2 regions of the Streptomyces sp. NPDC001927 genome follow, and region 2 is predicted to be linked to the other one. Evidence: riboswitches for the same ligand, from Rfam matches in the RefSeq annotation. Region 2 holds a riboswitch; the other holds the start of a gene.
The links. Region 2 has a riboswitch for glycine ahead of gcvP (aminomethyl-transferring glycine dehydrogenase). Riboswitches for the same ligand answer to the same signal wherever they lie in the genome.
Positions count from the first base shown of each region.

Region 1 (3,399 bases), on a different contig from region 2:
ACGTGACGGGGTGGGAAACGTCACTTCTGGCGCTTGTAGAAGGGCAGCGCCACGACCTCGTACGGCTCGTGGGTGCCGCGGATGTCCACACCTACACCCTGGGTACCGGGCGCGGCGTGCGCCGCGTCCACGTAGGCCATCGCGATCGGCTTTCCGAGCGTCGGCGACGGGGCGCCCGAGGTGACCACGCCGACGACCTCGCCGTCGGCCACGACGGAGAAACCGGCGCGCGGGACCCGGCGGCCCTCGGCGATCAGGCCGACGAGCTTGCGCGGCGGGGCGGTCTCGGCGCGCTCGGCGGCCTTCTCGAGCGCCTCGCGGCCGACGAAGCGGCCCTCGTTCGTCGTCTTCTCGAACTTCACGACCCGGCCAAGGCCCGCGTCGAACGGGGTGAGCGAGGTCGTCAGCTCGTGCCCGTACAGCGGCATGCCCGCCTCCAGGCGGAGCGTGTCACGGCAGGAGAGGCCGCAGGGGATCAGGCCGACCGGCGCGCCCGCCTCGGTCAGCGCCTTCCAGACGCCCTCGGCGTGCTCCGGCTTCAGGAACAGCTCGAAGCCGTCCTCGCCGGTGTAGCCGGTACGGGCGATCAGGGCGGGGACCCCGGCGACCGTGCCCGGGAGGCCCGCGTAGTACTTCAGCCCGTCCAGGTCGGCGTCGGTGAGCGACTTCAGGATGCCGGGGGACTCCGGGCCCTGGACGGCGATCAGGGCGTACGCGTCACGGTCGTCGCGGACCTCGGCGTCGAAGCCCTCGGCACGCGCCACGAGGGCGTCGAGGACGATCTGCGCGTTGGAGGCGTTCGCCACGACCATGTACTCGTGCTCCTGGAGCCGGTACACGATCAGGTCGTCGAGGATGCCGCCGTCCGCCTGGCAGATCATCGTGTACCGCGCCCGGCCCACACCCACCGTGGAGATGTTGCCGACCAGCGCGTGGTCGAGCAGGTCGACGGCCTGCGGACCGGTGACGGTGATCTCGCCCATGTGGGAGAGGTCGAAGAGGCCCGCCTTGGTGCGGACGGCGAGGTGCTCGTCCCGCTCGCTGGCGTAGCGCAGCGGCATGTCCCAGCCGGCGAAGTCGGTCATGGTCGCGCCCAGGGAGCGATGCAGGGCATCGAGGGCGGTCAGACGGGGGGCAGACGTGCTCATGAGGTGGCTCCCGGATCCCAAGGGCGGAAAACATGACGGGCGAGGACGTCCTCCCCATCTGTCATGGAACCTGAGAGGTTCACCGAGGGCATCTCGTCACCGAGACCTCGGCTTGCACCTTGGGTGGGAACGCCGGAAGGCGTCCCGCTTTTCAGATCTGCCTCATCCACGCGGTACGGGGCCTGAGAGATTCAAGGGAGGGTCTTGCTCCTTCGGCGCCCGGGGCCCACCGTTGAAGGTGGTTCCGGGACTCTCCCGCGCGGATTCGAGCGGCCGGTATGCGGTTGTGTGCGCTTGGCGCGGACATCATTGCACGCGGTGTCCGATCGGCAAATCGCTTGTGACTGATTACCCCTTCTTTACACTTTGTGGGCAAGGGGTTCTCGGGACCCGACTGGGGGAGAGACGATGACGATCCAGCACTCCGGCGCCTACGCCACGGGCACCGGGACGGGGATACCCGGCCCGCGTGCCCGCGCCCGCGCCAGAACCCGCAGGCGCCGGGCCGCGCCCCTGCTGCGCGACCTGCGCGAGCGCGGCGGCCGCGGCCCCCGGACGCTCGCCTTCGCCGCGGGCGACCTCGTGGTGGTCTCCGGGCTGCCCGGAAGCGGCAAGTCCACCCTGATGCGGCGCGCCGCCGACGGCCTGGGCATCGACTCCCAGGACGCCCGCGAGCGCTGGGAGGCCCGGCTGCCCGCCTTCCTGCCGTACGCGGTCTACCGCCCGCTGGCCCGGATCGCGCACTACGCCGGGCTCTGGCGCGTCCTGCGCTCCGGGCGGAGCGTCGTCGTCCACGACTGCGGCACCCAGTCCTGGGTGCGGAACTGGCTGGCCCGCGAGGCCCGCCGCCGCGGCAGCGCCCTCCATCTGATCCTGCTCGACGTCACGCCCGACACCGCCCGCGCCGGCCAGCGCGAGCGCGGCCGGGGCGTCTCGGGGTACGCCTTCGCCCGGCACCGCCGGGCCGTCGGCCGGCTCCTCGGCTCGGTCGAGTCGGGTCGGCTGCCCCGGGGCTGCGCCTCGGCGACCCTGCTCGACCGGGACGCCGCCGGCGCCCTTCGGACCATCGCCTTCCGCTCCGTCCACTGAGCGCTTTTGGCCACGGGGGTGCCAGGGCGGCGTTAGGGTTCTGCCCCGAGGGCGTCGTGACGAGGACGCGGGAGACGCGCGATCAGGACGCGTGAGACAGGGGAAGCGGGAACCGTGGACGTTACGTGGCCGGGCAACGAGCTCGAAGAGGTCCTCGCGGCCTCGCTCGGCAACCCCTCCGCCGGAGGCCGCCTCGTCGAGGTCCTCGGCAGGAGCCCCGTCTGGGTGCCGCTGCCCAACGGCGGCAGCCCCGAGAGCCGTGACCTCGACCTGCCCACGATGGAGATCGACGGACTCCCGTACGTCCCCGTCTTCAGCTCCGAGCAGCAGTTCCTGGCCTGCGTCGGCAGCCACATGTCGTTCACCGTCGCCCCCGCCCGGGACTTCGCCCGCGGCCTGCCCCCGCAGCTCGGCATCGCCGTGAACCCCGGCGGCACCGTCGGCGCCCCGCTGCCCCCGCCCGCCGTCGCCGAGCTCTGCCGGACCGGCCGCACCCCGCTGGACGGCCCCGCGAGCGGCGGCCGGGTCCGGCTCTTCGAGCCCGACTGGCAGGACGACCCCGTCGACTTCCTCTCCGCCGCGGCCGCCGAGTTCGAGGCCACCGGAGTCGTCCTCTCCGCCCGCCGCGCCCTGGCCAGCGTCGAGGGCACCGAACCGGCCCTCTTCGTCGGCGTCGAGCTCGTCACCTGGGACGGCGTCGACCGGAACGCCCCGCTGGACGCCCTCGGCCGCGCGCTGGGCCGGGTCGAGGTGGCCTGGCCGGTCAACCTCATCCTGCTCGACGTCGCACAGGACCCGGTCGGCGAGTGGATGCTGGAGCGGGTGCGCCCCTTCTACCAGCGGGCCTCCTGATAACTAAGCTGATGGGGTCTACGGAAGAGGGGCGGAAAACAGCGTGAGCGCGTCGGGCACCGCTGCGACCGGACAGGTCGAGCACATGCTGCGCCAGGTCACACCCGGACGCTACGAGGCGTACGAGGACCTGCTGCGCGCCCTCGCCGACGGCGGTGTCTGGATGCTGCTCTGGCAGGGCACGCCCGGCTCGTCCGACGCCCAGTACGGGAACATCGAGGTCGACGGCCTCGGGTACGCCCCCTGCGTCACCTCCGCCCAGGAGCTCGCCGCCTCCGGCTGGAACCGCGCCCACGAGGTGGTCACCGGG
Region 1 covers NZ_JBSFEN010000015.1:247,170-250,568, forward strand. The annotation lists gene gcvT (glycine cleavage system aminomethyltransferase GcvT) at 21-1,148, opposite strand; glycine riboswitch at 1,310-1,416, opposite strand; gene ACWCO8_RS34640 (AAA family ATPase) at 1,557-2,237, shown strand; gene ACWCO8_RS34645 (enhanced serine sensitivity protein SseB) at 2,352-3,089, shown strand; gene ACWCO8_RS34650 (enhanced serine sensitivity protein SseB C-terminal domain-containing protein) at 3,133-3,399, shown strand, end outside.
Region 1: it holds a riboswitch for glycine, as region 2 does, so the genes downstream of both, gcvT (glycine cleavage system aminomethyltransferase GcvT) here and gcvP (aminomethyl-transferring glycine dehydrogenase) in region 2, are expected to answer to the same signal.

Region 2 (3,399 bases):
GGCCAGCTCGCCCTGCGAACCGGCGTTGGGCTGGATCGACACCTTGTCGTAGCCGGTGACCTCGGCGAGGCGCTCCTCCAGCTCGGTGATGAGCGTGACGTAGCCCTGCGCCTGCTCGACCGGGGCGAAGGGGTGCATCTGCCCGAACTCGGGCCAGGTCACCGACTCCATCTCAGTGGTCGCGTTCAGCTTCATGGTGCAGGAGCCGAGCGGGATCATGCCGCGGTCGAGCGCGTAGTCGCGGTCGGCGAGCCGGCGCAGGTAGCGCAGCATCGACGTCTCGGAGCGGTGCGCGTGGAAGACCGGGTGGGTGAGGTACGCGTCGGAGCGCAGCAGCCCGGCGGGCAGCGCGTCCTCGGTGACGGCGTCCAGGGCCTCGATGTCGGCGTCGACGCCGAAGGCGGCCCAGACGGCGGCGATCTGCGCGCGCCCGGTGGTCTCGTCGCAGGAGGCGTACACGTGGTCGGCGTCGACGAGGTACAGGTTCACGCCGGCCTCGCGGGCGGCGGCCACGGCCGCGGCGGCCTTGCCGGGCACGCGGACGGTGACGGTGTCGAAGAAGTCGCCGTGGACGACCTCGACGCCACCGGCGGTGAGCCCGGCGGCAAGAACGGAGGCGTACCGGTGGGTCCGCTGCGCAATCCCCTTGAGGCCCTCGGGCCCGTGGTAGACGGCGTACATGCCGGCCATGACGGCGAGCAGCACCTGAGCGGTGCAGATGTTGCTGGTGGCCTTCTCGCGGCGGATGTGCTGCTCGCGGGTCTGCAGGGCCAGGCGGTAGGCGCGGTTGCCGTCGGCGTCGACGGAGACGCCGACCAGGCGGCCGGGCAGCGAGCGGGCGTGCTTGTCCTGGACGGCCATGTAGCCGGCGTGCGGGCCGCCGAACCCCATGGGCACACCGAACCGCTGGGTGGTACCGACGGCGATGTCGGCACCGAGGGAGCCGGGCGAGGTGAGCAGCGTCAGCGCGAGCAGATCAGCGGCAACGGTGACGATCGCACCGAGCTCGTGGGCAGCGTCGATCAGCGGCTTGATGTCACGCACAGCGCCGGAGGCACCGGGGTACTGAATCAGCACGCCGAAGACACCACGCTCGGCGATCTCGGCCGGGATACCGGCCGAGAGGTCCGCGACGACGACCTCGACACCGGTCGGCTCGGCGCGGGTCTCGATGACGGCGATGGTCTGCGGCAGCGCGTCGGCGTCGACGAGGAAGACCCCGTTCTTGACCTTGCCGACACGGCGGGAGAGCGCCATGGCCTCGGCGGCGGCGGTGCCCTCGTCGAGGAGGGAGGCGCCGGAGGTCGGGAGACCGGTGAGGTCGGCGACCATGGTCTGGAAGTTGAGCAGCGCCTCGAGGCGCCCCTGCGAGATCTCGGGCTGGTACGGCGTGTAGGCCGTGTACCAGGCAGGGTTCTCCATGACATTCCGCAGAATGACGGGCGGAGTGAAGGTCCCGTAGTAACCGAGCCCGATCATCGGCGCGAGCACCTGATTGCGATCGGCGAGCTCACGCAGCTCGGCGAGGACCTCGGCCTCGCTGCGGGCGGCCGGCAGCCCGAGGGCCTCGGCGTTCTTGATCACGTCCGGCACGGCGGCGGCCGTCAGCTCGTCGAGGGAGCCGTAGCCGACCTGGGCGAGCATCTTGGCCCGGGCTTCGGCGTCGGGCCCGATGTGCCGCTGCTCGAACGGGATGCCCTGTTCGAGTTCGGAAAGCGAAATGCGGTTGGCGGTCATGTACGGAGGCCTCCTGGTCGTCACGACCTGCGAGGGACACCACGGCGCGGGTGCCCGGACGGCCTCCCCCTCTGTCATCTCAACCTGAGAGCTTCACCGGCGATGCCCAGGGCTCGCCGGCTTTCACCGTCGGTGAGAGCGGACGCCGTCGGACCTCCGCTCTGCTTTCCAGAGTGACCTCGTCCATGCGGTACCGGGTGCCTGAGAGATTCCGGGGAGGATTTGCTCCTTCGGCGCCTCCGAAAGGTTTCTCCGGAGGACTCTCCCGCACGGGGTCGACAGCCACAGCCAGCCTACCAGCGCGGTTCCGCCTTCCATCGCTCAAGTGGCCGACATCCCAGATGTGCACTTTCGTATTCTTTGTAGGCCTTCGCAGAGCAGGTGCGACCAGTTGGAGGGACCGTGCAGACCGACATCGATCCGCGCAGCCTGATCGGCCGCAAGGCGTTCGACCGCAACGGGCACAAGATCGGCACCGTGGACGAGGTGTACCTGGACGACGCGACGGGCGTCCCCGAATGGGCCGCGGTCCGCACGGGCCTGTTCGGCCGCGACGCGTTCGTCCCCCTGGAGCCCAGCGAACTGGTCGAGGACGGCCTCCACATCCCGTACGAACGCGCCCTGATCAAGGACGCCCCGGACTTCGGCGTGGGCCGCCACCTCTCCCCGGAACAAGAACTCCAGCTCTACCGCCACTACAGCCTGGCCCTCCCACCCCCACCACCCCCAGACCACGACTTCGGCCGCCTGGCAGGCCAGGACGACACATAGCCCTGCCGCCCTCCCGCACCACAGCCAGCCCACCGACCCCCCGAGCCCCCCGCCGGCGCACAACCCCCCACAGGCAGACCCCCACCTCCGCCCTCCCACCCGCACAACCGCTCCCGGCGCGGGCCTGCGGGGGAGCCACCGACCCCCCGAGCCCGCCGACGGCGCGCAGCCACCCACAGGCAGACCCGCACCTCTGCCCTCTCACCAGCACAACCGGTCCCGGCGCGGGCCTGCGGGGCAGCCACCGACCTCCCGAGCCCGCCGACGGCGCGCAACCCCCACAGGCAGACCCGCACCTCTGCCCTCCCACCCGCACGGGTGGTGCGGGTGGGAACACAAGCCCGGCCGGAGGCCGGGCGCACCCCCCTAGGCGACCGCCGCCGTCCCCGCCCCGCCCCCCACCAGCGGCAGCGGCTCCCCCGCCTCCAGCTCCGGATCGTCGACGAGAAACGTCCGCACCCGCCCCGGCGCCGACCCCGGCTCCTCGAAGCGCACGGTGACCCGCCCCACCCCGCTCCCCTGCACCCACCCGGCCCCGTACACGGCATGCCGTACGTCGTGCCCGGGCGCCCACCTCCGCTCGGCGGCAGCAGCGGCGGCAGCAGGTTCCTCCGCCTGAGGAGCGCCCTCCCCCACAGGCACCTCCTCGGCCACACCCCCGCCGTCCCGCACCCCCTCCGCCGCCTCCGCCTCCGCCGCCTGCGCGAACAAATCCTCCTGCGTGTAGTCCGCAAGCCCACTCACCCCCACCCCCAACAACCGCACCCCACCCGTCGTGTCCACCCCCTCCAGCAGCCGCCCCGCCGCCTCCCGCACCACCAACGAGTCGTCCGTGGGCCCCCGCAAGGTCTCCGAGCGCGTGAGCGTCGAGAAGTCGAAGCGCCGCACCTT
Region 2 covers NZ_JBSFEN010000003.1:706,193-709,591, forward strand. The annotation lists gene gcvP (aminomethyl-transferring glycine dehydrogenase) at 1-1,737, opposite strand, end outside; glycine riboswitch at 1,916-2,015, opposite strand; gene ACWCO8_RS10460 (PRC-barrel domain-containing protein) at 2,140-2,508, shown strand; gene ACWCO8_RS10465 (DNA polymerase IV) at 2,875-3,399, opposite strand, start outside.